Regions from separate parts of the Mesorhizobium sp. M1307 genome, predicted to be linked through region 2. Evidence: predicted binding sites of a transcription regulator. Region 2 holds the regulator's gene; each other region holds the start of a gene.
What was found. Region 2 encodes LexA, which represses DNA repair genes until DNA is damaged. Its sites were predicted from a motif close to TGTTCNNNNTGTGTTCNG; they were not measured.

Region 1 (7,255 bases), 190 kb from region 2:
ATCGCCACCGTCGCGGTCCATTCCGACGCCGACCGCGACGCCGTGCATGTCGAAATGGCCGACGAGGCGGTGCATATCGGGCCTTCGCCGGCTGCGCAAAGTTATCTGGTCGCGGAAAAGATCATCGCCGCCTGCAAGGCGACAGGAGCAGAGGCCGTGCATCCCGGCTACGGTTTCCTGTCCGAGCGGGCATCCTTCTGCGAAGCGCTGGAGCAGCAAGGCATCGTCTTCATCGGCCCGAAGCCCAAGGCCATCAAGGCGATGGGCGACAAGATCGAATCGAAGAAGTTCGCCAACGCGGCCAAGTTGTCGACGGTGCCCGGCTGGCTCGGCGTCGTCGAAAGCGCCGCCCATGCCGAAAGAATAGCCGGCGAAATCGGCTATCCCGTGATGATCAAGGCTTCGGCCGGCGGCGGCGGCAAGGGCATGCGCATCGCCTGGAGCAAGGCAGAGGTGCGCGACGGCTTCGACCGGGCGCGGTCGGAGGCGAAAAGCTCGTTCGGCGATGACCGCGTCTTCATCGAAAAATTCATCGTCGATCCGCGCCATATCGAAATCCAGGTGCTCGCCGACGCGCATGGCAACACGCTCTATCTCGGCGAGCGCGAATGCTCGATCCAGCGCCGCAACCAGAAGGTCGTGGAGGAGGCGCCGTCGCCGTTCCTCGACGCCAAGACCCGCAAAGCCATGGGCGAGCAGTCGGTGGCGCTGGCCAAGGCCGTCGACTACCAGAGCGCCGGCACCGTCGAGTTCATCGTCGACAGCGACAAGAACTTCTATTTCCTGGAAATGAACACGCGGCTGCAGGTCGAGCATCCGGTGACGGAACTCGTCACCGGCATCGACCTGGTCGAGCAGATGATCCGCGTGGCAGCCGGCGAAAAGCTCGCCATCAAGCAGAGCGACGTCAAGCTGAATGGCTGGGCGGTGGAAAGCCGCCTCTATGCCGAAGATCCGTATCGCAACTTTCTGCCGTCGATCGGCAGGCTGACGAAATACCGGCCGCCGGAAGAGGGAAAATTCGGCGAAATCGTCATCCGCAACGATACCGGCGTTACCGAAGGCTCGGAAATCTCGATGTTCTACGACCCGATGGTCGCCAAGCTGTGCACCTGGGCGCCGACACGGCTGGCGGCGATCGACGCGATGTCGGAAGCGCTGGACAGTTTCGTCGTCGACGGCATCGAGCACAACATACCGTTCCTGGCGGCGCTGATGCAGCATCCGCGCTGGCGGGAAGGGCGGCTATCGACGGCGTTCATCGCCGAGGAGTATCCCGACGGCTTCGCACCCATTGTGCCGAACAGCGAAGAAAACGCGGTGCTGGCCGCGATCGCAACCGCGGTCGAACTGCTGCGCCGCGACCGGCTCGACCGGCTGGGCGGGCGGCTGGCGCCGCATTCGGGCGCCTTGAAACGCGATTGGGCGGTGAAGATCGGCCGGGATTATCTTTCGGTTGCCATCGTCGAAGGCATGATTTCCATTCCGATGGAGCTCGACCTCACAATCGACGGCGGCAAACCGCTAACGGTGGCATCCGACTGGCGGCCGGGCGATCTCATCTGGCGCGGCACGGTCGGCGGCCGCAAGGTCGCGGCGCAAGTCAGGCCGGTGCTGAACGGGTTCCGCATCGCCTGGAAAGGCATCTCGGTGACAGCCCGCGCCATGCTGCCGCGCACCGCCGAGCTCGAACGGCTGATGCCGGAAAAAGTGGCGCCGGACACCTCCAAGATGCTGCTCTGCCCGATGCCCGGCCTCGTCGTCTCGATCGCCGTTGCCGAGGGGCAGGAGGTCAAGGCCGGCGAGACGCTGGCCGTGGTCGAGGCGATGAAGATGGAAAACGTGCTGCGCGCCGAGCGCGATCTCATCGTCTCGAAGCTCAACGCCAGGCCAGGCGACAGCCTTGCCGTTGATGCGGTGATCATGGAATTCGCGTGAGGCCGAAACCCCCGCCCTCGACGCCCGTCAGAAGTTGGCGGGACAGCGCCCCCCTCTGTCCTGCCGGACATCTCCCCCTCCAGGGGGGAGATTGGCAGCCTCGGCGCCTCGCTCGCTCCTGCAACGTTGGAAATTGGCGAAAGCCGAGATGATGGCCAATCTCCCCCCTCGTGGGGGAGATGTCCGGCAGGACAGAGGGGGCGCGAAGGAACGCGACTTTGCAATTGGTTGAGCATGCTCGCTTGAGGAGGGACAAGGCGAGGCCGTGAGGAATTCGCACTTTTTTGCCGTCACAACGTATTTTGTTCTTGCTTTGTGCCGGCAGCTATGCTAGTAATTTGGTGCTAATTGGCTCCAACGACCCGCCCGCTGTGGCGGGTTTTGTGTTTCCGACCTGAGGTTGGCGGGACAGCGCCCTCTCTGTCCTGCCGGACATCTCCCCCACGAGGGGGGAGATTGGCAGATTCGGCGGTTGCTCTAAACTTCCAAAGCTCCAATCACTACCGCTGGACTCGTGTTACCCGGTGCCGGACAATACATCTTCATCGACTGAGTCCTTGTGAGGCGGCGCGAAAAAACCATGGCGGATGAGAGACTTCCACGCGATCCCTTGCTGCGCGAGGCCTATGCAAAGGCGTCGCGGGCGGAGGCGGCGGCGCGTCGGTTCATTCATCTGCGCGTGCATTCGGCCTATTCGCTGCTCGAAGGTGCCTTGCAGCTCGGCAAGATCGTCGGCCATGCGGTGCAGGACGAATGCCCGGCAATCGCCGTCACCGACACCAACAATCTGTTCGGCGCGCTGGAATTCGCCCAGAAGGCGGTAAAGGACGGCATCCAGCCGATCATCGGCTGCCAGATCGACCTCGCCTTTTCCGGCGAGGCGAGCGACAGCCAGCGCGACCGCCGGCGGCAAGGACCGGAGATGCGGCCGGTCGTCCTGATCGCCGCAACCGAGGCCGGCTACGGCAATCTGGTCAGGCTGGTCAGCCGCGTCTACCTCGAGACACCGCCCTGCGAAGCGGTGCATCTGACGAGCGAGATGCTGCAGGGCCACACCGACGGATTGATCTGCCTTACGGGCGGGCCGCGCGGTCCGATAGGCACTGCATTGAAACAGGATCGCCGCGAACTCGCCGAGACCCGGCTCTCGGCGCTCAAGAGCCTGTTCGGCGACCGGCTCTATGTCGAGCTTGAGCGCGTGTCCGGCTATGACCGCGCCATCGAGCAGTCGTCGGTCGATCTCGCCTACCGCCACGATCTGCCGCTGGTTGCCACCAACGAGGCGTTTTTCTTCTCTCGTGAAGACTATGAGGCGCATGACGCCCTGATCGCCATCGCCGAAGGTTCCGTGGTTGCGGCCGACAATCGCCGCCGCCTTTCGCCCGACCACTTCCTGAGAGGCCAGGCCGATATGGCGAGGCTGTTCGCCGACCTGCCGGAAGCAATCGACAACACCGTCGAGATCGCGCTGCGCTGCTCGTATTACCCGAAGACCCGCAATCCGATTCTGCCGCGCTTTGCCGGCCGCGATGTCGCCGACGCCGATGCTGCGGTCAAGGCGGAGGCGCAAGAGCTTGCCAGGCAGGCGCATGAAGGGCTAGAGGCGCGGCTGGCGGCGCACGGGCCGACGCCCGGCTATACCGTCGAGCAATATCGCGAAAGGCTGGATTTCGAGCTCGGCGTCATCGAGAAGATGAAATATCCGGGCTATTTCCTGATCGTTGCCGACTTCATCAAATGGGCCAAGGCACAAGGGATTCCGGTCGGCCCGGGCCGCGGATCGGGCGCCGGCTCGCTGGTCGCCTATGCCACGACCATCACCGACATCGACCCACTGCGTTTTTCGCTGCTGTTCGAGCGCTTCCTCAATCCCGACCGCGTGTCGATGCCCGACTTCGACATCGACTTCTGCCAGGACCGGCGCGAGGAAGTCATCCGCTACGTCCAGCAGAAATACGGCCGCGACCAGGTTGGCCAGATCATCACCTTCGGCACGCTGCAGGCGCGCGCGGTGCTGCGCGACGTCGGCCGCGTGCTGCAGATGCCTTACGGGCAGGTCGACAAGCTGAGCAAGATGGTGCCGTCGAACCCGGCCAATCCGGTCAAGCTCGCCGACGCCATCGCCAACGAGCCGCGCTTTGCCGAAGAGGCGGAGCGTGAGCCGATCGTGCAGACGCTGCTCGATACGGCGCAGAAACTGGAAGGTCTTTATCGGCACGCCTCGACGCACGCCGCCGGCATCGTCATCGGCGACCGGCCGCTGTCGGAGCTGGTGCCGATGTACCGCGATCCGCGCTCGGACATGCCGGTCACGCAGTTCAACATGAAATATGTCGAGCAGGCCGGGCTGGTGAAATTCGACTTCCTTGGCCTGAAGACGCTGACGGTGCTGGACAGGGCCGTCAAGCTGATCCGCCGCCGCGGGATCGAGATCGATCTTGCCCACATTCCGCTCGACGACCCCGAAACCTACGCCATGCTGTCGCGCGGCGAGGTGGTCGGCGTGTTCCAGGTGGAAAGTGCCGGCATGCGCAAGGCGCTGATCGGCATGCGGCCCGACTGTATCGAGGACATTATCGCGCTGGTCGCGCTCTACCGGCCGGGGCCGATGGAGAACATACCGACCTACAACGCCAGAAAGCACGGCGAGGAGGAGATGGCGTCGATCCACCCGAAGATCGACCATCTCGTCAAGGAGACGCAAGGCGTCATCGTCTACCAGGAACAGGTGATGCAGATCGCGCAGGAGCTCTCCGGCTATTCGCTGGGCGAAGCCGATCTGCTGCGCCGCGCCATGGGCAAGAAGATCCGCGCCGAGATGGACAAGCAGCGCGAGCGCTTTGTTTCGGGCGCGGTCGAGCGCGGCGTCGGCAAGCCGCAAGCCGACTTCATCTTCGACCTGCTGGCAAAGTTTGCCGACTACGGTTTCAACAAATCGCATGCCGCCGCCTATGCCGTCGTCTCCTACCAGACCGCCTATCTGAAGGCGCATTACCCCGTCGAATTCCTGGCGGCATCGATGACGCTCGACATGGGCAATACGGACAAGCTCGCCGATTTCCGCCAGGATGCGCTGCGCCTCGGCATCGAGGTGGTGGCGCCGTCGGTCATGACGTCGTTCCGGGATTTCGAGGTCGGCGAGAACCGCATCTTCTATTCGCTGGCCGCGCTCAAGGGCGTCGGCGATGCGGCGGTCGAGCACATCGTCGCCACGCGCGGCGAAAAACCCTTCAAGAGTCTCGCCGATTTCTGTGAAAGGGTCGATCCGAAGATCGTCGGCAAGCGCGTCTTCGAAAGCCTGATCATGGCCGGCGCGCTCGACTGCTTCGGTCATGACCGCGCGGCGATGATGGCCGGCGTCGAGCGGATGATGGGGCTGGCGTCGCTGGCGCAGCAGAATGCCGTCACCGGCCAGCATGACATCTTTGGCGCCTCGCTCGGCGCACAGTCGCAGGCGCTCAACTTGCCGGCGACCGATCCCTGGCTCGCCGCCGACCGCCTGCATCGTGAATTCCAGGTGGTCGGGTTCTATCTCTCGGCGCATCCGCTCGACGAATACAAGGCGGCGCTGCAGAAAATGCGGGTGCAGACCTGGGGCGAGTTTTCGGCCGCCGTCAAACGCGGTGCTGCCGCCGGCCGGCTCGCCGGCACGGTGACCACCAAGCAGGAGCGCAAGACGCGCACCGGCAACAAGATGGGCGTCGTGCAGTTCTCCGACACGTCCGGCCAGTATGAAGCGGTGCTGTTTTCCGAGGGGCTGGCGCAATACCGCGACTTGCTCGAACCCGGCCGCTCGGTGGTGATCACCGTTTCGGCCGAGGACAGGCCTGAAGGCGTCAATCTGCGCATCCAGACCGTGCAGTCGTTGGAGGAAGAGGCAAGCCGTATCCAGAAAGCGTTGCGCATCTTCGTCAGAAATGACGCACCGGCATCGACAATCCAATCGCAGCTTGGCCAGCGTGGCGACAGTCAGGTGAGCATCATCGTCATCAAGGAAGGCGGCGAGGGCGAGGTCGAGATCGAGTTGCCCAACCGCTACCGCGTATCGCCGCAGATCGCGTCGGCGATGCGGGCGGTGCCGGGCGTGGTCGAGGTGGAACTGGTCTAAGAGTTAGCGCACGCTTATGAAGCGGCGATCTCCGCCGGTTGCGGTGCTCTCCGCTGCAGGTTGAGCAGATTTCCCATGAGGATCAGCAGGGCGCCACCGGCGGTGAAGGCGTCGATCTGCTCGTGATAGAGCAGCCATCCGATCACCGCCGACAGCGGCACGCGCAAAAAGTCCATTGGCGAGATGACCGTCGCATCGGCATAGACAAGTGCGCGGGCCATGCAGAAATGCGACGACATGCCGGTGAAGGCGATGAGCAGGATCCACGGCCAGAGCTCAAGCGGCGGGTTGCGCCATTCGTAAAGCGCCGGGACGAGGCCAAGCAGCGACTGGATGATCAGCATCCAGAAGATGATGCGCACGACGCTGTCCGTCCGCGTCAGCGACTTGACGAGGACCACCGAGACGCCGAAGCAGACCGCGGCTCCCAGCACGATGACATGTCCCGGATTGACCGCGCCGACGCCCGGACGCACGATGATCACAACGCCGATCAGCCCGAGCACGATCGCCGCCAGCCGTGGCCGGGACAGCCTTTCGCCGAGGAAAGCGACGGCCAGCAAAGCGGTCCAGATCGGCGTCGTGAATTCGATCGAGATCAGTACCGCAAGCGGGATCAGCGTCAGGGCGTAGAGCCAGGCAGTCTGGCCGGTATAGTGGACGACGTTGCGGGCGATATGAGCCAGCGGGCGTCCGGTGCGCATCGCCGCAAAACCGCCTGACATCATGACCAGCGGCAACAGGATGAAAAAGCCGATCACCGAGCGCAGCTCGAGCACCTGGAAGACGTTTAGTTCGGCCGTCGTGGCACGGCCGGCCACCGACATCGCCAGGAACGAGGCGATCGACAGCGCCATCCAGAACGCGGCCTTGGGGATCGAGGGTGCGGGTGCCATGCGGCTATGTCGCAAGCCGGAGCGCTCATCGCAACCGCTAGCCGACGCATTCGACTGGGCCAGCCGTGCAGCGTTGCAAACAGTGATGTTGAAGCCGGAACCCGCCGCTGAGGGAAGCGTTGGTCCCTCAGTGTTTGCGTGCTGTGTTTTGGATACCAACGAGGAGCGGTCCGATGAAATCACTTGCACGATTTGTACTTGCCGGCTGCCTGACGGCCGGGGCCGGGGCCGGGACAGCGCATGCCGACGATCCGGATTTTCTTCGCTCATTCCAGGGGAATTTCGCCGGCAAAGGCATCGTCAAGGTGACCAC
Region 2 (7,255 bases):
CCGAAAGTCGTGTCGTCGGGCAGCATGCCGCTTGCCGCGCAGCTTTCTTCCGCGATCGAAGACGCGCGCGAATCCATCGCCGACCATATCCGCAGCCGCATCGGCGGTGCCGAGGGCGAGATTGCTGCTGCGCTGATCGTCGGCGTGCGCGCCGGCATTCCCGAGGAGATCAACGAAGCGATGCGGCGCACCGGCATCTACCACATCATCTCCATCTCGGGGCTGCATATGGCGTTGGTCGCCGGCACCATCATGGCGCTGCTGCGGGGTGCCTTCGCGCTGTTTCCCGATTTCTCATCGCGACGGCCGGTCAAGAAATATGCCGCGGCCGCCGCGCTTTTTTCGATTGCGGCCTACCTCGTCTTTTCCGGCATTGTCGTGGCGGCCGAACGCAGCTTCATCATGCTGGCGGTGATGCTTATCGCCGTGCTGTTCGACCGGGCCGCGCTCACCATGCGCAACCTGGCGATCTCGGCCATCGCGGTCATCCTGGTGTCGCCGCACGAGGTGGTCGGTCCGAGTTTCCAGATGTCCTTCGCCGCGACGGCGGCCCTTGTCGGCGCCTAGCAGGCTGGTCCGATTACCGCGCCGGCAGGGCCACCATGCCGCCGCCGCGGCTGTCGCCGCTACGCTTTGCCACGCGAAAGGTCCTGCTGGGCATGTGCGGTCTGGCGATGACCTCGATCATTGCAGGGAGCGCCACGGCGCTTTTCGCCATATGGCATTTCCAGCGCGTGGCGCCGCTCAGCCTGTTCGCCAATCTGGCCATCATGCCCATCGTGTCACTGGTCGTCATGCCCTTCGCCGTTCTCAGCGCGCTGGCGATGCCGTTCGGTGCGGATGGCCCTTTCCTCTATGTCATGGGCAAGGGGCTGACGGCGATGATCGCCCTGTCCGGGTGGATCTCGGAGCGCTCGCCGATCGATGCGGTCGGGCTGATTTCGCTGAGATCCGTCCTTCTGGTGACGATCGCCCTCGTCATTGCCAGCATGGCGACGACCTGGTTGCGGCTGGCGGCACTTCCTTTTGCGCTCGCCGGCTTGCTGACGACAACGCAGACACGCATACCCGACGTATTGGTCTCGGAGGACGCACGGCTGGTCGCGCTGCCGATCGGCAGCGGTGAACTCGCGGTCAACCGGGCACGCCCGAATGAGTTCACCATCGACAACTGGAAACGCGCGCTCACATCAGAGGCTATCGTCGCGCCGGAAACACCTGGACAGAACGACCCGCAATTCGACATTGCCGATCCGGCCGACCTACCGCCGGGCATGCCGTTCATTTGCACGGACGGCCTCTGCCTTGCCAGGCATCCATCCGGCGCGATCATCGCGCAAGCCAAGGACCGCGATACTGCGCGGCCAGCCTGCGCCTTTGCCAGCTTGATCGTCATCGACGACGCCACCGCCCATAACCCCTGCTACTACGACCGGCTGGTCCTCGTCGTCACCAAACGGCAACTGGCGCGCGCGGGAAGTGCCGCCGTCTACTTCGATCCACAAGCGGCAACGCGCGCCGAAATCCGTTTCGCGGTCGAAAAATCATACCGGCCCTGGCACGTGCAGCGGAAATTTTCACGCGCGGCACGGGGCCTGCCGCCATACCGCAGGGCCGACAACCCCAAAGCCGGCGCCAAGGGCGGGGCTCAGTAGCGGCGGATCAGTCCGACGAGCTTGCCCTGCACCTTGACCCTGTCTGGTCCGAAGATGCGCGTCTCGTAGGCCGGATTGGCGGCTTCCAGGGCGATCGAGGCGCCCTTGCGGCGGAACCGCTTCAGCGTCGCTTCCTCCTCGTCGACCAGTGCCACCACGATCTCACCGGGGCTCGCCGTATCGGCATTGCGGATGATCACCGTGTCGCCGTCGAAAATGCCGGCCTCGATCATCGAATCGCCTTTGACCTCGAGCGCATAATGCTCGCCGCCCATGATCATATCCGGCGGCACCGAAATCGAATGCGTCTGGTGCTGGATGGCGTCGATCGGCACACCGGCGGCGATGCGGCCCATCACCGGGATCGAAACGGCGGCGACGACATCGTCGTCATTTCCGGCTGCGGGCACGCGCGACGATGTCGGCTTGCCTTGCCGAGGACCGCCTTGCCCAAGACTGCCCTGGATGACACTCGGCGAGAACTTGCGTGCCGCATTGAGGCCGGGGGCGATCGAGTCAGGCAGGCGCAGCACCTCCAGCGCACGGGCCCGGTTGGGCAAACGGCGAATGAAGCCGCGCTCCTCCAGCGCCGTAATCAGCCGGTGGATTCCGGATTTGGAAGCCAGGTCGAGCGCTTCCTTCATCTCGTCGAAGGAAGGCGGGATACCGCTTTCCTTCAACCTTTCGTGGATGAACATAAGCAGTTCGTGTTGTTTGCGTGTCAGCATAGCGACCCCCAACAGAATCAGAAAAACAAACCCAGAACAAACACTATCTGTTCCAGTTGTGTTCCGCAACTGTTTAAAGTTTAATGAATGCGTTAAGGCTCGGGAAACAAACGACGTCCCCTACCGGCGTATCGCATTTTCACCGCCGCGAGCCTCATCGCCTTGATTCTGCTTTCGTTTGCGCCCTTCTGGCATCCTAGAAGGCGGCACTGGCATCGGCCGTCGGTCGGCAAAAGGCACGGAATTGAACCCGTATCGACTGTACGGTTTGGTCAATGCACCGTGAACGAAACGAACTCAAAACGCCAACCTCGGGTTAAGTCCCGGTTTCCACCGCCTGGTCAGGCTGCTTCTCGCCGGTGGAGCCTTGCTGCGCGCAACCAGGTAATGGAAGAACAGTCGATGCGTGTCCGGCGTTGCGTTGGATCCTGGGGAGCAGACAAATCATGACAGGAATTCCCGATCTCGTGGCCATAAAGGCGATGGATGCCGCGGATCCGCTGCGCGCGATGCGCGACCGCTTTGTGTTGCCGCAAGGAGTGATCTATCTCGACGGCAATTCGCTAGGAGCTGCTTCACGTGCCGCTTTCGATGAACTGCACAAGGCCGCGACCGAAGAATGGTCACATGATCTCATCCGCGCATGGAACACGGCCGGCTGGTTCAACATGCCGCTTGAACTTGGCGACCAGCTCGGGCGCCTGATCGGTGCCGCGGCCGGCCAGACGGTGGTCTGCGACACGACATCGGCTAACATCTACAAGCTGCTGCACGCCGCCATGGCCATGCGACCGGAGCGGCAGGTCATCGTCGCCGAGGGCGATAGTTTTCCGACGGACCTCTACATGGCCGAGGGTGTGGTTTCGACGCGAAAAGATACGCTGCTGCGCCTCTCGGGGGTCGACGCGCCGACCATCGAAGAGCTGATCGACGAACGCACCGCCGTGGTGCTGGTCAACCACGTCAACTATAAGTCGGGCGAACTGCGCGACATGCCGGCGCTGACGCGCAGGGCTCAGGAAGCCGGGGCGATGATCGTCTGGGATCTCTGCCACACCCCCGGCGCGATGCCAGTCGAGCTCGACAAGGCAAACGCCGATTTTGCCGTTGGCTGCACCTACAAATATCTGAATGGCGGCCCGGGCGCGCCTGCCTTCATCTATGCGGCTGAGCGGCATCTTTCCTACATCCAGCAGCCGCTCACCGGCTGGTGGGGCCATGCACGGCCCTTCGCCTTCGAGCCAGGCTATGCGGCCGGCACCGGCATCCGCCGGTTTCTGTGCGGCACGCAGCCGGTCCTGTCGATGCGCACGCTGAAGGGCGCGCTCGACATCTGGAACGATGTCGACATGACGGCGGTGCGCAAGAAGAGCATCGCGCTGGCGGATCTGTTCATCGAGCTTGTCGAGGCAAAGTGCGGCACTTACGGGCTCACGCTCGAAAGCACGCGCGATGGGGAAAACGCGGCAGCCAGATTTCATTCATGCATGAGTATGGCTACCAGGTCATGCGCGCGCTGATCGAACGTGGCGTGATTGGCGATTTTCGCGCGCCATTGACCATGCGCTTCGGCTTCACCCCGCTCTATGTCGGCTATGCCGATGTCTGGCAGGCCGTCAAAGTGCTTGAGGACATCCTGCGCACCGGTGCGTGGAAGGATGCGCGCTTCGCCATCAAAGCAGCTGTCACTTGAGATTGATGCGAGAGCTGGAATCGTGAGGCTGGCGACGACGCGCCGCGCGATGCTCACGGCTACGTTGCAAGGCCATATTGCCAGGGAGGCGCAGGGTGTTCGAACGTCACATTGCCGATTGGGACAACGCCTATGCCAACAGCGCCAACATAGCCGGCAGCGATCGGTGGCCGGCGGCCTGGATCGAGCCCGCGCGGGTTTTCCGCGACGTGCTTTCGACCGAGGGCAGGGCGCGGCTCGACATGGCCTATGGCGACAACCCACGCAACCGGCTCGATCTTTTCCTGCCGGCCATCAAGCCCAAGGGACTCGTGGTGTTCGTTCATGGCGGCTACTGGATGGAATTCAACAAGAATTTCTGGTCGCATCTTGCCACTGGCTCTGTTGATCGCGGCTATGCGGTGGCGATGCCGTCCTACACGCTCTGTCCGCAGATACGCATTGGCGGCATCGTCAAGGAAGTCGGCGCGGCGATCGGCAAGGCGGCGGCGATGGTCGCAGGGCCGCTAATGCTGACCGGGCACTCGGCCGGCGGCCATCTTGTTAGCCGGATGGTTACGGCGACGACGCCGCTGGCGCCCGAAGTGGTCCGGCGCGTTCGTCATGTGGTGTCGATCTCGGGGGTGCACGATTTGCGCCCGATCATGCGCACCGGCATGAACGAGACGCTGGCGATCGATGAGGCCGAGGCGCAGGCCGAAAGCCCAGTGCTGCTGCGCCCGATGGACAAGGCCCGCCTGACCTGCTGGGCCGGCGGCGGCGAGCGCGCCGAATTCCTGCGTCAGAGCGCGTTGCTGGCCAACATCTGGATCGGCCTGGGTACCGCGACCAGCTTGGTGGTCGAGCCTGACCGGCATCATTTCAACATCATCGACGGTTTGGCCGATCCAGATCACCCGCTGACCCGGACCTTGATTTCGGAGTGAGGCAGGGTTCAGCGTAGCATCAGTACGTCGCAGGGGGAGCCCGCCGCCGCGGCAGGAGCGAACGGCGCGCGAACGATCAGCCCGTCGGCATCGGCCAGCATTTTCAGCATCGAGGAGTCCTGGATGCCGAACGGCGTCGCCACGAGCGTACCGGCGTCATCTATGACAACAGCCCGCACATAATCTTGCCTGAGATCGTTGGCCGGCATGGCAGCACCGAGCCGTGCCCGACGTATATCCTGCTGAAAGGCGCGGCCGCCGAGCCGCGCCAGCAGCGGCTTCAGGAAGAGCTGAGTGCAGACCAGGCTTGCCACCGGATTGCCGGGCAGGCCGATGCAGCGAATGTCTCCCAGCCGCCCGAACATCAGCGGCTTGCCCGGCCGCATGGCGATCTTCCAGAAATCGAGCGTCATGCCTTGCCCGGTCAGCACGTCATGGACGAAGTCGTGGTCACCGACCGAGGCACCGCCCAGCGTGACGATGACGTTCGCGCCAGCCTTCACGGCCTTTTCAACCAGCGCAGCGATCGCCTCCCTGCGGTCCGGCGCGATGCCAAGGTCGAGCGCGCGCGCACCGACCGACTGTGCGGCAGCGGCGACACCATAGGCGTTGGAGGAGATGATCTGGTCGGGGCCAAGATCGCTGCCCGGCGGCAGCAATTCGTCGCCGGTGGCGATGATGGCGACCAGCGGCCGTTTGACCACGCGCACCTCGGGGTGATTGGCCGATGCCGCCAGCGACAAGGCCGCCGGGTCGAGCAGGCGGCCTTTGGGCAGCAGGACATCGCTCTTGGCGAAATCGAGCCCGAGGCGGCGGATGTTGCGCCCCTGCACCGTCGGTTCCGTCACTTCGACGCTGCCGCCGCCGAGATCGCGGACGTTCTCCTGGATGACGATGGTGTCGGCGCCTTCGGGAAGCGGCGCGCCGGTAAAGATGCGCACGGCCTGCCGCTGCTGCACCGTTCCGGCAAAGCCGCGTCCGGCCGGCGCCATGCCGACCACCGAAAGCCTTGCCGGTACGGACGCGATATCGGCCGCCCGCACGGCATAGCCGTCCATGGCGGAGGCATTGAACGGCGGCTGGGTTCGGAGCGCCACGACCGGCTCCGCCAACACGCGGTCTGCGGCATCCAGCAGTGCGACGCGTTCACCCGGTAGCGCTGCTGCGCCGTCCAGCAGGCGCTCGAGCGCCTCGGCAACTGGGACCAGCGCCATTATCGGCCTGCCTCGGTGGCCTCGTCTCCGGTGATCTTGTAGTCGCCGGATTTGCCGCCGGTCTTTTCAACCAGCCTGATGCCGGAGATGACCATGGCGCGGTCGACCGCCTTGGCCATGTCGTAGATGGTCAGGCAAGCGACCGAGACGGCACTCAGAGCCTCCATCTCAACGCCGGTCTTGCCGGTGACGCGGGTCAATGCTGTCACCTTCAGGCCGGGCAGCGCGGCGTCCGCCTCGATATCGACAGATATCCTGGTCAGCAGCAGCGGATGGCAAAGCGGGATCAGTTCATGCGTCTTCTTGGCCGCCATGATGCCGGCAATGCGCGCGGTGCCCAGCACGTCGCCCTTCTTGGCGTCGCCGGCGAGGATCATGTCCAGCGTCTCGGGCCGCATCGCGACAAAACCTTCTGCGACTGCCGTGCGCACCGTCTCAGCCTTGTCGCCGACATCGACCATGTTGGCTTCGCCCTGCGCGCCAAGATGGGTGAGGGCGGCCGCCATCCTCAAACGACCTCTGCCGGCGCCTTGCCCGTCAACAGCAGGCGCGTTGCCGCGGCCACGTCCTGCTGGCGCATCAGGCTCTCGCCGACCAGGAAAGTCGCAATGCCGCTCTGCTCCAGCCGGCGGCAATCGTCGTGCGAAAAGATACCGCTCTCGCTGACCAGATGGCGGTCGGCCGGCACCATCGCTACCAGCCGCTCCGAGGTCTGTAGGCTGGTTTCGAAGGTCCGGAGATTGCGGTTGTTGATTCCGATCAGCCGCGACGACAGCTGCAGCGCGCGTTCCATTTCAGCCTCGTCATGCACTTCGACCAGCGCGTCCATGCCGAGCCCGAACGCTGTCGCTTCGAGTTCTCTTGCCAACGCGTCGTCGACGCTGGCCATGATGATCAGGATGGCATCGGCGCCCCATGCCCTGGCCTCGTAGACCTGATAGGGGTCGAACAGGAAATCCTTGCGCAATGCAGGCAGCTCGACGGCAGCGCGCGCAGTGGTGAGGAATTCGGGCGCGCCTTGGAAGGAGGGTGCGTCGGT
Region 3 (7,255 bases), on a different contig from region 2:
CTTCGTGCTGCCGGGCTCGCCCGGCGCCTGCAAGGACGCCTGGGACGGCATTTTGAAGCCGCAGCTCGACTATCGGCACATGCCCTGCAACTTCGTCGAGATCATGCCGCGGCTGGACGAGCATTTGCGGCGCGGCTGAGACGAACCGAGGTATCAGCCAAGCGACCTCGGTTTAGCGAATGACCGGCTCGCCGTGAAAACGCCGGCGCGACGGCGGCGAGACGCCGAAGCCAACCTCCATCATCAGCCGCGGCGTGCGCGTCGGCACGGTGCCCATATGGAAGCCGAACGGATCCTCGACAAAGCCGAGGCCGGCCGGCCCGGTCAGCGTGACCGGGCTCTGCTCGCCGTAGACGCCCAGCACCTCTTCCGCCGAATGGCCGACCAGCAGCGTCAGCTGATGCTTCAGGATGCGGCGGTTATGGGAGCCGCGGACATAGACATGCGGCCCAGTGTCGGCGTCGACCGGCACCAGGTAGAAAAAGAACTTCAGCATGCGCCAGTCGTCGAGGTCGAAATGGTATTTGCCGAGCGAGGCCATGTTCTTGTCGGCGTCCGAGACGCCACCGGTCGGAAAGCTCCACCAGACGCGGGTCGTGATCAGCTTGGCCTGGCTGCCGAGATAGTGCGCTGCGATATCGAGAAGCAGCGGATCGCGCTGCACGGCGACCGCAGCGTTGCAGTCGAGGACCCGTTCGAAATAGTGACCGCTGAGCAGCGGGCGGCCGAAATGCTTTTCGGCATCGGCGTGTTTTTCGGGCAGGAATTCCAGCCGGCGGTCGAAATTGCCGAAGCATGGCGTGCGCTCGGCGAAGCGGGCGATCTCCTCATGGATGGCGGCCGGCAGCATCAGGCCCGAATAGAGCCCCTCGGTGCGCAGCGCGCCGACGACGGCATCGCGGTCGACGCCGGCGAACATCGTTTCACCGACATTGCGCGCCGGCGGAACGGGCTTTGCACTGCGCCAGTGCAGCCGCCGCGCCGGCATGGTGCGGGCCAGCATGAACATCGGCAGCCATGCCGGATTCTCGCGAAGGTCGGAAAGATAGGTCGGGATGCGGGCGGCGATGCGGCGCAGCGTGCCGCCGTTTCGTGCGATCGCCTCGAGGCTTGCAGCGCCGGACTTGTCAGGGCTTGAAAGGGTCATCGGGGTCCTCAAAATGTCGATGGAACAGCATCGACGTTAGTCGTCGCCGCTCCGGCACACCCCAAACCCTATTCGCCCATATCGCCGGGAATGGTAACCCCCGGCCAGATTTTGTGCAATGCACAATAAACGACGACCCGCCAGAAAATGTGCTTGGGCGGAGTTCCCATAACCGGGACGGTAAGCTGTCACTTCCGCGGCGCGACCCAGATCTCGGCGTGGAGCCTCCTGGTCGCCAGGCCGCGGGCGATCGCTTCGGCGCTGCGGGCATTCTTCGACAGCGCGGCGGCCTGACGCTTGCTGATCACCAGGCCTTCGGCGAGAGCGCGATTTCCGGCAAAGACGCGCGACAGGAACGGCGCGCGGCTGCCGCGTGCCCGCGAGAACCGCGCCGCCATGGTTTGCCTCGCCGTATGGGCGACGACCTCGTCGATCCAGCCCTCTCCCAGCCGCGCTCCCGGTTCGAGCAAAAGCAGCCAGTCGCCCTTGGCCTGCCTGATGCCGGCGGCGATGCCGCCGCTGACATAGTGGCAGCCGGCATGTTCGGCGACGCGGTGCGTCTGATCGGTCGAGCCGGTGTCGCAGACGAGAACGTCGCGCACCACGCCTTCGACCGCGCCGCCGATCAGCGAGGCGAGCGTGCGGGCAAGGCCCTCCTCGTCATTCAGGGTTTCGATCAGGACGCTGAGCATGTTTAGCCGAATAGCGGAAAGCGGTGGGCAGCGCCAGTTTTTGCGGCGCGCCGCGAGAAAGTTCTTGCTTTGTTCTCATCAATGCGATAGGAATACATTCATGAGCAGAGCGATTCGACAGCGGGCGGACAGTCCCTGGGAAAGGGCCAAAATGGAACAGATCGTGCGTGCCGACATTGCCGCCTTCGGCGCTGGCAGGGCCGAGATGGCGAATGCGATGATCGAGCAGAGCGGCATGCGCGTCCGTCCCGACCGCAATCGCGGCAGGTCGGCGGGCATCAATCCGTCCGGCCGTTTCGAGCCGGTCAGCCGGCACGTGTTCGACGACGGCTGGAATTCGCTGGAGGAGCTGCCGCCCTTCAAGACCGAGGTACAGGTCGAGAAGCCGCGCACCATCATCACCCGCAACGAATCGCCCGATATCTCCTTCGACCGCTCGATCAATCCCTATCGCGGCTGCGAACATGGCTGCGTCTATTGTTTCGCGCGGCCGACGCACAGCTTCATGGGGCTGTCGCCGGGGCTGGATTTCGAATCGAAGCTGTTTGCCAAGCCGGATGCGGCGCGGCTGCTCGACAAGGAATTGTCCAGGGATAATTACCAGCCGCGCACCATCGCCATCGGCACCAACACCGATCCCTATCAGCCGATCGAGAAGCAATACCGGATCATGCGCGAGATCCTCGAAGTGCTGGAGGCGCGCGGGCACCCGGTCGGCATCGTCACCAAATCGGCGCTGGTGACGCGTGACATCGACATTCTGTCGCGCATGGCCGAACGCGGGCTGGCCAAGGTGGCGTTGTCGGTGACGACGCTCGACCGCATGCTGGCGCGCACCATGGAGCCACGCGCGTCGATGCCGACCAAGCGGCTGGAGGCGATCAGGCAGCTTTCGGACGCCGGCATACCGGCCTCGGTGATGGTCGCGCCGATCATCCCCGGACTGACCGACCCGGAAATGGAGCGCATCCTCGATTCGGCGCAGGCAGCGGGCGCGCGTGAAGCCGGCTATGTGCTGCTGCGCCTGCCGCTGGAGGTCGCGCCAATCTTCAAGGACTGGCTGCTGCGCCATTATCCCGACCGCTATCGCCACGTCATGTCGCTGATCCGGTCGATGCGCGACGGCAAGGACTACGATTCGGAATGGGGCAAGCGCATGAAAGGCTCCGGCCCGTATGCCTGGCAGATCGGCCGGCGCTTCGAGATCGCCGCCAAACGGCTCGGCCTCAATGCCGAGCGGCGCTCGCTCAGGACCGACCAGTTCGTCCCCGCAACCAAGGCAACCGAGCAGCTGATGCTGCTGTGACAAAGCGTCTTGCGCCAGCCGCTTGAAGCGGTCGGCAACAGGCAAAAATCCCGTCCGGCCTGTCCTGTCCCCGGGCTTGCAGACGGTAGCCCCTCCTGGTCCGGTGCCCCGCCCGACCCGGAGGGACTTGCGGAGAATCGGAGCCGATGCGAACCTCGCCGCACCATGGCTCGCCCGCGTTCCGATTCTCCGCTTCTCTTCGAAATCGTCGAGAAACCCGACTTCTCGTTCGAGACGAGGGCGATGGCCGAAGGCCTGTGGCCGGTGGCGGGGATGGACGAGGCCGGCCGCGGCCCGCTCGCCGGACCGGTGGTGGCGGCAGCGGTGGTGCTCGATCCAGCCAACATCCCCGACGGCCTCGACGATTCCAAGCGGCTGACGCATTTGCAGCGTGAGGCGCTGTTCCTGAAAATCCTCGGCTCCGCGCTCGCCATATCGATGGCGTCGGTCAGCGCCGAAGGCATCGATGCCTCCAACATCCTCAAGGCCAGCCTGGAGGCGATGCGCCGTGCAGTGGCCGGCCTGTCAATCCGGCCGAAGCTGGCACTGGCCGACGGCCGCGACGTGCCGCCCGGCCTGCCCTGCGAGGGCAAAGCACTGATCAAGGGCGACCAGCGCTCGCAGTCGATCGCCGCAGCCTCGATCGTCGCCAAGGTGATGCGCGACCGCATGATGTGCGGCTGCGGCAGCCATCATGCGCGTTACGGCTTCGAACTGCATATGGGCTACGCCACTGTGCGCCATCGCACGGCGATCGATCTGCATGGACCAGTGGCGCGGCTGCACCGCGCCTCCTTCGCGCCGTTCCGGTTCGGCGGCACCGAGGTGCTCGAGGAAGAGGGTTTTTCGGGTTTGGATTGAGCGATTCGGTGTGATCTCCCCCCTCGAGGGGGAGATGTCGCCAAAGGCGACAGAGGGGGTCGGTACGTCCTGGCGCGACGCCATGCGGGACGAAAGAGAAGGCTGGCGCTTCACGCGCGGCGACCCCCTCTGGCCTGCCGGCCATCTCCCCCTCAAGGGGGGAGATTACGCGCTTGGCCGCTTTCGCTAACAAAAAAGCCGCCAGGTTTCCCGGGCGGCTTCGATGACTTGTAGATGCAGCCGTTCAGTCCAGCTTCGACTTCAAATCCTGCAGTGAGGCATTGAACAGGTCGGCGCCGGCCTTGGCGTCGATCTTGCCGGCCAGCAGCGCGCGCGGCTTCGACGGCGATATCGACTGCGCTGGCACGCACTTCGCCCATCGCCTCACAATCGGCCTTCTACCTTTTAAGTCTTCGTCGCAGCATCACAATATGTAATTAAACTCATCTAAAGAGCAATCGGTGAGCTTTACGCTCACATACCATTGAGGCTTGCGGGGTTAGATATCCGTCGTGGTCGGTTGATTTACTCACACCAACTCCACATGCGACAGAAATGTCAGTATCCGACGAAAGCAAAATAACGTGAAACGTACTCCCGGAACCTTGCTGTTCCGCAAATTGCGTAGTTCCAACGGAAATCGTTCCTACGGTAAAGTTGTTCCTGTCAATTCGAATCAATACTTGGTTAAATGCAAACAATAGCACTATTAATGTTACACATGATATCACAATGGCTAGCAGTAAAAAAAAGAATCTCTTCATAGTCATTTATGCCGACACGCCACATCTGGCTTTGACGTCTGCAGGATTCCATTGCGCCAGAGCCATTCGTGCGGTTTCCCTGGGCCAGATCCCCAGCAATGCAGCGCCGAGAATGCGCCCGTTGTCATTTTTGGTCTCATCGATACCGAGGGTCTGCGCCGCAATGGCATTTAACGTATCAAAAATAGCAACATTCGCTAGGCGCGGATCTCCCCCCTTGAGGGGGAGATGTCGCCAAAGGCGACAGAGGGGGTCGGTACGTCCTGGCGCGACGTCATGCGGGACGAAAGAGAAGGCTGGTGCTTCACGCGCGGCGACCCCCTCAGGCCTGCCGGCCATCTCCCCCTCGAGGGGGGAGATTACGCGCTTGGCCGCTTTCGCTAACAAAAAAGCCGCCAGGTTTCCCGGGCGGCTTTCGATGAATTTCTCGACGAAGTCGCTTAATTCAGCTTCGACTTCAAATCCTGCAGCGAGGCGTTGAACAGGTCGGCGCCGGCCTTGGCGTCGATCTTGCCGGCCAGCAGCGCGCGCGCGGCTTCGACCGCGATGTCGACGGCGCTGGCGCGCACTTCGCCGATTGCTTCGCGCTCCGCCTGGCCGATCTTCTGCTCGGCCAAGGCGGTACGCCGGGCGACATAGTCCTCGGTCTTCTTGTGCGCCTCGGCGGCAAGCATGTCGGCTTCGCGCTTGGCGGCGGCGACGATGGCCGCGGCCTCCTGCTCGGCTTCCTTGCGCTTGCGCTGGTATTGGCCAAGCAGTTGCTGGGCCTCTTCGCGCAACCGGCGCGCTTCCTCGAGCTCGCTGCTGATCTTGTCGGCGCGGGCATCGAGCGCCTTGGCGATCATGCCCGGCACCTTGATGTAGATGGCGATGCCGAGGAAGATTACGAGGGCAACCGTTGCCCAAAGCGTCGCGAGAGATGTGGCGTCCATGATGCGCTCCTCACCCGGCCACGGATTTGACCGCGGCCGCGATTTCGGCCTTGCTGGCCTTGCCGCCGACAAGCGCTTCGACGATGGCCGATGCGGTGTCCTCGGCGATCGTGCCGACTTCCTTCATGGCATTGGCCTTGATGGAAGATATACGCGCCTCGGCCTCGCCAAGCTTCTGGTCAAGCGCTGCCTCGATCGTCTTGCGGGCAGCCTCGGCTTCCGCCTTGGCCGCATCGTTGGCCTGCTGGCCGATCGCATTGGCCTTGCCCTTGGCTTCCGCCAATTCCTGCTCATAGGCGGCAACGGCGGCATCGGCCTCGCTTTTCAGCCGGGCAGCATGATCGAGATCCTGCGTGATGCGGTCGTTGCGCACGTCGATGATGCCGCCAACGCGCGGCATCACCACCCGTTTCAAGAAGAGATAAAACAGCCCGAAGGTGATTGCCAGCCATAGAAGCTGCGAGGGGTACGTCGCCGGATTGAATGGCGGGAACGTGCCGTGCGCCTCGGCAGGCACGCCGGTGCCAGCGCTGCCGCCTTCGACGGCGGGCGCGGACTCTTGCGCAAAGGCAGATGTCACGAACATGGACTATCCCCGAAATTCAGGCCCGCCGCAGGATCGCGGCCTGCCTGTTCAATTCTTGCCAATGTTCAGCCGAACAAGCATTCAGCCGAACAGGGCGAGAAGCGCGATGAGAAGCGAGAAAATACCCAGCGCTTCGGTCACGGCGAAGCCGAAGATCAGGCGGCCGAACTGGCCGTCGGCGGCCGACGGGTTGCGCAGCGCGCCCGCCAGATAGCTGCCGAAAATGTTGCCGAGGCCAATGCCCGCGCCGCCCATGCCGAGGCATGCGATGCCGGCACCGATGTACTTTGCTGCTTCTGCGTCCATTTGTTCAACTCCTTTGGATCTAAAATTCCGTTGCAAAATCGATCCGGCGGCAATGCCGGAAACCTTGTCAGTGCCCGGGATGCAGGGCGTCGTTGAGATACATGCAGGTCAGCACCGCAAAGACGTAGGCCTGCAGGAACGCGACCAGCAGCTCCAGCGCCGTCAGCGCCACGGCCATCGCCAGCGGCAGAACCGAACCCGCCACGCCGACCGCGCCGAGCGCGCTCAGGCTGACGACAAAGCCCGAGAACACCTTCAGCGTGATGTGACCGGCGAGCATGTTGGCGAACAGACGAACCGACAGGCTGACCGGACGCGAGACGAAGGAAATCACCTCGATCAGCACCACCAGCGGCAGCAGGTAGACCGGCACGCCATGCGGGACGAACAGCTTCAGGAAGCCAAGGCCGTGCTTGGTGAAGCCGTAGACGAGGACCGTTCCGATCACCAGCGCAGCGAGGCCGAAAGTGACGATGATGTGGCTGGTGATGGTGAAGAAATACGGGAACAGGCCAAGCAGGTTGGCGACAAGCACGAACATAAACAGCGAGAACACGAAGGGGAAGAACTTCATGCCTTGCGTGCCCGCCGCGTCCCTCAGCATATTGCCGACAAATTCATAGGCCATTTCCGAGACCGACTGAAGGCGGCCCGGAACCAG
Region 4 (7,255 bases), on a different contig from region 2:
CGGTGCTGCCGATGAGTACAACGATGTTGCGACCACCAGCCTGATCGAAGTTTGGATCGACGAAACCGAGCGCCGCGTGTGGTTCCTCTACGAATCCAACCGTCGCGCCTGACTTTGCACGGTGGTGCCGGCCAGTCCGGCGCCACTGCCCCTTGAGGGCCTGACCTTTCACCACGCCGCCGCTATGCGCGGCCACCGAGCCGGAGCGATTTGCCATGAGCAGGAATGTTGCTGAACTGATGGTCGAGACACTGGCCGCCGCCGGCGTGAAACGGATCTATGGCGTGGTTGGCGACAGTCTGAACGGGTTTACCGATGCCTTGCGGACCCATGACGAGATCGAATGGATCCACATTCGGCATGAAGAGGTTGCCGCCTTTGCCTCCGCAGGGGAGTCCCAGGTTACCGGGGAACTCGCAGTGTGTGCGGGGTCATGCGGCCCGGGCAATCTGCATCTGATCAATGGTCTGTTTGATGCCCATCGCAGCCGCACGCCGGTACTCGCGATCGCGGCGCAGATTCCGACCGCTGAAATCGGTAGCGGCTATTTCCAGGAAACACATCCGCAGAACCTTTTCGCCGAATGCAGCCACTATTGCGAACTGGTGTCTGATCCGAGCCAGCTGCCATATGTGCTCGAAAATGCCATTCGCGCTGCCGTGGGCATGCGCGGCGTTGCCGTCGTGGTCATTCCCGGCGACGTCGCCCTGCGCGACGCCCCGGCTCACGCTGTCGCCAGCCGGCAAAGTCTGCTGCCGTCTCTGCCCCAGGTTTACCCGGCCGATGCCGACATCGAGGCGCTGGCGCAACTGATCGGCGAGGCGCGCAAGGTGACACTGTTCGGCGGTCGCGGTTGTGCCGGCGCCCATGCGCCGCTGATGGCGCTGGCCGAGGCCCTGAAAGCGCCAATCGTCCATGCCCTGGGCGGCAAGGAATATGTCGAATACGACAATCCCCATGACGTGGGAATGACCGGGTTCATCGGCTTTGCCTCGGGCTATGAGGCCATGCACGATTGCGACCTGCTGGTCATGCTGGGGACCGACTTCCCCTACAAGCAATTCCTGCCGTCTACATGCAAAATAGCCCAGGTCGATATTCGACCCGAGAACCTGGGGCGCCGGGTACGTCTCGACGTCGGCGTGGTCGGCGATGTGGGGCTGACGATTGCCGCGCTCTTGCCCCATGTGCCGGCGCGCACAGACCGGGCACATCTGGATAAATCGCTCAAGCGCTACGCCGCTTCACGCAAGGGGCTCGATGATCTGGCCGCGGGCACCGCAGGGCGCGGGCCGATCCATCCGCAATATCTGACCAAGGTGGTCAGTGACCTGGCAGCCGAGGATGCCGTGTTCACCTTCGATGTCGGCACGCCCACCATCTGGGCGGCCCGCTATCTCGAGATGAATGGCCGGCGCCGGCTGGTAGGTTCGCTGGCACATGGTTCGATGGCCAATGCCATGCCGCAAGCCATCGGCATCCAGGCGGCGCAGCCCGGCCGCCAGGTGGTCGCGCTCGCCGGCGACGGTGGCTTCTCGATGCTGATGGGCGACCTGATCACGCTGCGCCAGCAGAATCTGCCGGTCAAGATCATCATCCTCAACAATGGCGTACTGGGCTTTGTCGCCATGGAAATGAAAGCGGGCGGGTTTCTCGAAACCGGTGTGTCGCTGGATAATCCCGACTTTGCCGCCATGGCACGGGCCATGGGCATCCATGCCATCCGCGTCGAGGATTCGGGCGAGTTGCCCGGTGCAGTCGCCGACATTCTGGCCCATGACGGACCGGCCCTGCTTGATGTCGTCAGCGCCACACAGGAGCTGTCCATGCCGCCCACGATCACCAGCGCCGAAATGAAGGGCTTCGGCCTGTGGATGATCCGCGCCGTGATGAGCGGTCGCGGCGATGAGGTGATCGATCTCGCCGCCACCAATCTGCTGCCCCGCTAGGAAATGACCTCTTCTGAAGAGAAGTCCGCTGCGGGCCTATCGGACATGGGCTTCGTCCTTAATCACCCCGAGGTCTTTTTGCCTCGCCCTGTTGCGCGACATCGCTCGTGAGCTGGATTTGAGCTTGACCAGCATCGTACACCACTTCGGGACGAAGTTTGAACTCCTCGAAGCCGTGCTTGAGCGTGCGGACAAGACCGATGGCAACGAGATGTTCGATTTTGGCGCTGCCCGCGCGCAGTACGGAGTCGCACATGCCACCCTGGAGCGGGCCCGCTCGGGCCTCGAACGCCCAGGAATACTCAGGCTGTTCGCAATCCTGTCGGCCGAGTCGTCCGCACCCGAGCATCCCGCACATGACTGGTTTGTCGAGCGATGTCGCCGCAAGACCGAGGAGCTCGCCGCGGCATTCGCCTTCGACCAAGCGAAGGGCCGTGTTGACCGCGCTCGTGACCCCCATCTGCTTAGTCGATTGCTTATCGGCGCCTGGGACGGAATTCAAAGGCACTGCCCGGCAATCCTTATAACGGCCACACGCTGGCAAGCGTCATCCCCGATATGGAAAAGACCATCCGCGGCTCCCCCTCAGGCCGTTCGTGGTAGAGCGAATTGAGGGTCCAACAGACCCAGAAATCCTTTTCGACATTGCCCACCGGAGCTCCGATCCGATTGGCCGTGGCGAGGAACACGTCGAGCCGGTCACGTGGGGATGCCGCGATGATTTGGCGGTAAGCATCAGTACTCATGGCTTCGCCTCGTGCGGGTCCGCGCTCAGGATTTCGCGGAGGAACTCCTGCATCCAGATCGGCACGGCGGAGAGGCCGGCGCGCAGATCCTCGCGTATGGCCTCGCCGTGCCTGGGGTCGGCAAACAGGCGGCGCAACGTCGCCTGGATACGCTTGCGTTCGCCCTTCTGGGCCAGCAGGCCTTGCATCCAATGCAAGGCCTGGACGACCCGCATCCCCGGCCGATCCGCCCAATAGAGGCGGCTAGGGGCAGCGTATTTGAAGTGGATTTCCTGCGTGCCGAGTTTGATTGGCTTCAACCGCGCATCGACCAGTACTTCTATTCGGGCGGGGACGGCGGTCGTCAGGCCGAGGTCGTTGGCGGCCGTCATACCATCGATGACGGCGCGCGCCCGATCGCGGCGCGTGACGGCGCGGATTACAGCGCGGTAATCCGGTACGGTGGCGCGGCCAGTCAGGTTGTTCGTGCGCGGCCGGTCATAGAGGCCTCGGTCGATCCGGCGCAGCTCCCCGGCGGCTGTCAGGCGCTGCAGGGTTTTGTCCACGGCGGCGCGCGCGCCGAGATCGGCGAAGTCGCCGGGGGTCCAGACCTCGTCGGGTTTGGACTGAATGCGGGCAAGCAGGCGCGAGCGAAGATCGGTATCGGGCTCAACTATGGGCATGTCCGAAATATGCTACAAGTTTCGGACACTCCGCGGGGCCCAAAACTCCAAAATTGGAACTCGCATTTTCGCATTGAAGTATATGGCCCTATGGCCCGCGCTCTGGACTATCCGAGAGCCTCGAATGCCTCCTTCCGCAGGGGCACGACATTGTCCCGGTTGACTCTTAACCAAGACGAGAACAAATGTAGAACATATAACAGGCTTTCCGCGTTTCAAGGGTCAGATGAGTGTATCGGCGCCCCCTGCTGCCATTTCCGACCTTCGAGAACGCATCGCGCGCCTCGAAGGCGGAAATGCACGCGAGCGTACGGTTTTGCCGTTCGGAGTGGCCGCGATTGACAGGGTTCTGCCGGGAGGGGGATTGGCTTTTGGCGGTCTGCACGAGGTCGCAGGCGGTGGCAATGGCGCCGTCGATGGCGCAGCCGCGGCACTCTTCGCTGCCGGTATTGCCGCGCGCACGGTGGGCAAGGTGCTGTGGTGCGTTACCCGGCCCGATCTTTTCGCGCCTGCAATCGAACAGGCCGGCCTTCCTCCGGGACGGGTAATCTATGTCGAAGCCGGCGACGAAAAATCCGTTCTCGCCTGTTTCGAAGAGGGTCTTCGCGGAGGTTTTGGCGCTGTCGTTGCCGAGATTGCCCGGCTTTCGATGACGGCCTCACGGCGGCTTCAGCTTGCCGCCGAAAGCTCCGGCGCCATCGGCATCGCCATTCGCCGCTGGCGTCGGCAGACGGAGGCAACTGATTTTGGGCAGCCAACCGCCGCCGAGACACGCTGGCGGGTGTCGGTCCTGCCGTCGACACCATTGCCGGTGCCGGGGATTGGACGGGCGCGCTGGCACGTTGAACTGATCCGATGCCGTGCAGGAGAGAGTGCAGATTTCATAGTGGAGGCTTGCGATGCCAAGGGTCGTATCGCTCTTCCTTCCGATGTGGCCGACAGACCGCTTCAGAAGGAAATCGGGCGCCGCCGCGCCTCCGCCTGAGACGCCGCTCGTCCTCATCGGCCGTGACGGGCGCCGCCGTGTCGTGCTTGCCGCTGATGCTGCAGCCCACGCAGCGGGCCTGCGCATCGGCATTCCGGCGAGCAAGGCGCAGGCGCTGGTCCCGGGCCTGATCGTCCATGATGCCGAGCCCGATGCCGACGCCATGGCGCTCGAGCGGTTGGCGCTGTGGGCGCTACGCCGCTATGCGCCGATCGTCGCTGCCGATGCGCCGGACGGCATTGTGATCGATACGACCGGCGCCGACCATCTGCACGGCGGCGAGGCGGCAATGCTCACCGATATGGTGAAGCGACTTGGCGGCTCCGGTCTAGCCGCGCGTGCCGCGGTCGCTGATACCTGGGGTGCAGCCCACGCGCTGGCGCGCTTTGGCACGCGGCAGATCCTTGCGGTTCCATCTGGTGAGATCGCACAGGCGATCCAGCCTTTGCCGATCGCGGCGCTTCGCTTACCCGCCGTGACGATCGATGGTCTGCGTCGGCTCGGCTTCGAGACAATTGCGGACCTCGCCGCTACGCCACGCGCGTCGCTCGCCTTGCGTTTCGGACCGGAACCCGGTCGCCGCCTCGACCAGGCGTTTGGGAGAGTGAGCGAACCGATCGAGCCGATCCGGCCGGAGGAGATCGTCGAGGTACGCCGCAATTTTGCCGAACCGATCGGCGCGGCAGAAACCATCGCGCGCTATACCGGCAAGCTGGTCGCCGAACTGTGCGCCTCACTCGAGACGCAAGGGCTTGGCGCACGCCGGCTCGATCTTCTGTTTTTCCGTGTCGATAACCGCGTCGAGGCGATCCGTATCGGCACTGCAATGCCGGTGCGTGACACGAAGCGCTTGACCCGGCTTCTCACAGATAAAATAGAAACTATCGATCCAGGGTTCGGCATCGAGCTGATGCGGCTTGCCGCGACCGTTGCCGAGCCGCTGCGGGCCAAGCAGATGATTTCCGCACTCGCCGAGGCGCCGGAGCCGGACGTCTCGGATGTGATCGACATCCTCGCCAACCGCGTCGGCGAGGACCGGCTCTATCGCTTCGCCCCGGTGCAGAGCGACGTTCCCGAACGCTCCGTTCAGCGCATTGCCCCGATGGCGCCTGATACCGGCGAGGGCTGGCCTGGCCATTGGCCGCGACCGTCGCGGCTGCTGCCGCGGCCGGAACCGATCGAGACGGTAGCACTTCTTCCCGACCATCCGCCCGTGACCTTTACCTGGCGCGGCGTCCGCCGGCGCGTGAAACGGGCAGACGGCCCGGAACGCGTCTTCGGGGAATGGTGGAAGCGCGACGCCGAGCTCGCGGCGGTGAGGGATTATTTCCAGGTCGAGGACGAGAACGGCGAGCGCTACTGGGTCTACCGCGCCGGCGACGGCGAGGACGCCGCGACCGGATCGCACAAATGGTTCATGCACGGGATCTTCGGATGACTGGCGGAACCCGATATGCCGAGTTGCAGGTCACCTCGCATTTCTCCTTCCTGCGTGGGGCATCGTCCTGCGACGAGCTGTTTGCGCAGGCCGCGCTGCTCGGCGTCGAAGCGCTCGCTGTCGTCGACCGCAATTCGCTTGCCGGCATAGTCCGCGCCCACGAAGCGGCGAAAACCACAGGCGTCCGGCTAATCGTCGGCTGCCGTCTCGATCTCGCCGACAGCATGTCGGTCCTTGTCTATCCGACCGACCGACCGGCCTATTCGCGTCTCTGTCGGCTGCTGTCACTCGGCAAGGGTCGGGCCGGAAAAGCCAAGTGTCATCTCGAATGGGCTGATGTCGTTGCCTATGGCGAAGGACTGATCGCGGTCCTGGTGCCGGACGAAGCCGATGATCTTTGCGCCGTCCGGCTGCGGCGGCTGCGCGAGGCTTTCGGCGATCGCGCCTATCTGGCGCTCACCTTGCGCAGGCGTCCGAACGACCAGCTCCGGCTTTACGAGCTGGCTAACCTGGCGGCCGCGATGGGGGTGCCCACCGTCGTCACCAACGATGTGCTTTTCCACGAGCCGGCCCGCCGCATGATGCAGGATGTAGTCACCTGCATTCGCCATAACGTCACCATCGATGACGCCGGCTTCCGGCGCGAACGTCATGCCGACCGCTATCTCAAACCGGGCGATGAAATGGCGCGGCTGTTCAGCAATTATCCCGAGGCCCTGGCGTGCACGATCGCCATCGCCGGCCGCTGCCGGTTCTCGCTCGACGAGCTCGCCTATCAATACCCCGAGGAAAAAACGATGCCGGGCCTCACGGCGCAGCAGGCGCTGGAAAAACTGACCTGGGAAGGTGCGGCCCGCCGTTACCCCGAGGGCTTGCCCGACAAAGTGATCAAGATCCTGAAGCACGAGCTGCGGCTGATCCAGACGCTCAAATATGCGCCGTACTTCCTGACGGTAAACTCCATCGTTCGCTTCGCCCGCAGCCAGGACATCCTCTGCCAGGGCCGCGGCTCGGCCGCCAATTCAGCGGTCTGCTATGTGCTCGGCATCACCTCCATCGATCCCGAACGCAACAACCTCCTGTTTGAGAGGTTCGTTTCGCAGGAACGGCGCGAGCCGCCCGACATCGAAGTCGATTTCGAGCATGAACGGCGCGAGATCGTCATGCAGTGGGTTTACGAGACCTACGGTCGCGATCACGCAGCATTGTGCTCCACGGTTATTCGCTATCGCACCAAAGGTGCTGTCCGCGATGTCGGCAAGGCGCTCGGCCTGCCCGAGGACATGACCAAACTTCTGTCCTCGCAGGTCTGGGGCCATGGCGAAGCGGTCGATGAGCAGCGCGCCGGCGAGCTCAATCTCAATCTCGGCGATCGCCGGCTGCGGCTGACCCTTGAACTCGCCGAGCAACTTGCCGGCACGCCGCGTCATCTCTCGCAGCATCCGGGCGGCTTTGTCCTGACCCATGATCGCCTT

Region 1: the regulator LexA is predicted to act here: its motif matches at 2,242-2,259, upstream of dnaE (DNA polymerase III subunit alpha).
Region 3: the regulator LexA is predicted to act here: its motif matches at 1,899-1,916, upstream of NKH16_RS32730 (PA0069 family radical SAM protein).
Region 4: the regulator LexA is predicted to act here: its motif matches at 3,535-3,552, upstream of NKH16_RS19555 (ImuA family protein).

What each region holds. Positions count from the first base shown of each region.
Region 1 covers NZ_JAMYLR010000001.1:443-7,697, forward strand. Annotated here, with positions in the region: gene NKH16_RS00010 (acetyl-CoA carboxylase biotin carboxylase subunit) at 1-1,938, shown strand, start outside; gene dnaE (DNA polymerase III subunit alpha) at 2,519-6,046, shown strand; gene NKH16_RS00020 (DMT family transporter) at 6,061-6,942, opposite strand; gene NKH16_RS00025 (hypothetical protein) at 7,116-7,255, shown strand, end outside.
Region 2 covers NZ_JAMYLR010000001.1:191,124-198,378, forward strand. Annotated here, with positions in the region: partial or broken gene NKH16_RS00900 (ComEC/Rec2 family competence protein) at 1-1,655, shown strand, start outside; gene lexA (transcriptional repressor LexA) at 1,649-2,383, opposite strand; partial or broken gene kynU (kynureninase) at 2,830-4,076, shown strand; gene NKH16_RS00915 (hormone-sensitive lipase) at 4,172-5,002, shown strand; gene NKH16_RS00920 (molybdopterin molybdotransferase MoeA) at 5,011-6,216, opposite strand; gene moaC (cyclic pyranopterin monophosphate synthase MoaC) at 6,216-6,722, opposite strand; gene trpC (indole-3-glycerol phosphate synthase TrpC) at 6,725-7,255, opposite strand, start outside.
Region 3 covers NZ_JAMYLR010000064.1:4,751-12,005, reverse strand. Annotated here, with positions in the region: gene moaB (molybdenum cofactor biosynthesis protein B) at 1-139, shown strand, start outside; gene NKH16_RS32740 (phytanoyl-CoA dioxygenase family protein) at 173-1,147, opposite strand; gene NKH16_RS32735 (glycosyltransferase) at 1,336-1,839, opposite strand; gene NKH16_RS32730 (PA0069 family radical SAM protein) at 1,991-3,145, shown strand; gene rnhB (ribonuclease HII) at 3,311-4,006, shown strand; partial or broken gene NKH16_RS32720 (ATP F0F1 synthase subunit B) at 4,251-4,389, opposite strand; gene NKH16_RS32715 (F0F1 ATP synthase subunit B) at 5,211-5,702, opposite strand; gene NKH16_RS32710 (F0F1 ATP synthase subunit B) at 5,713-6,288, opposite strand; gene NKH16_RS32705 (F0F1 ATP synthase subunit C) at 6,370-6,594, opposite strand; gene NKH16_RS32700 (F0F1 ATP synthase subunit A) at 6,662-7,255, opposite strand, start outside.
Region 4 covers NZ_JAMYLR010000017.1:57,915-65,169, forward strand. Annotated here, with positions in the region: gene NKH16_RS19530 (Dps family protein) at 1-112, shown strand, start outside; gene poxB (ubiquinone-dependent pyruvate dehydrogenase) at 216-1,949, shown strand; gene NKH16_RS19540 (hypothetical protein) at 2,008-2,457, opposite strand; gene NKH16_RS19545 (hypothetical protein) at 2,471-2,695, opposite strand; gene NKH16_RS19550 (DUF6088 family protein) at 2,692-3,357, opposite strand; gene NKH16_RS19555 (ImuA family protein) at 3,584-4,342, shown strand; gene NKH16_RS19560 (Y-family DNA polymerase) at 4,257-5,780, shown strand; gene NKH16_RS19565 (error-prone DNA polymerase) at 5,777-7,255, shown strand, end outside.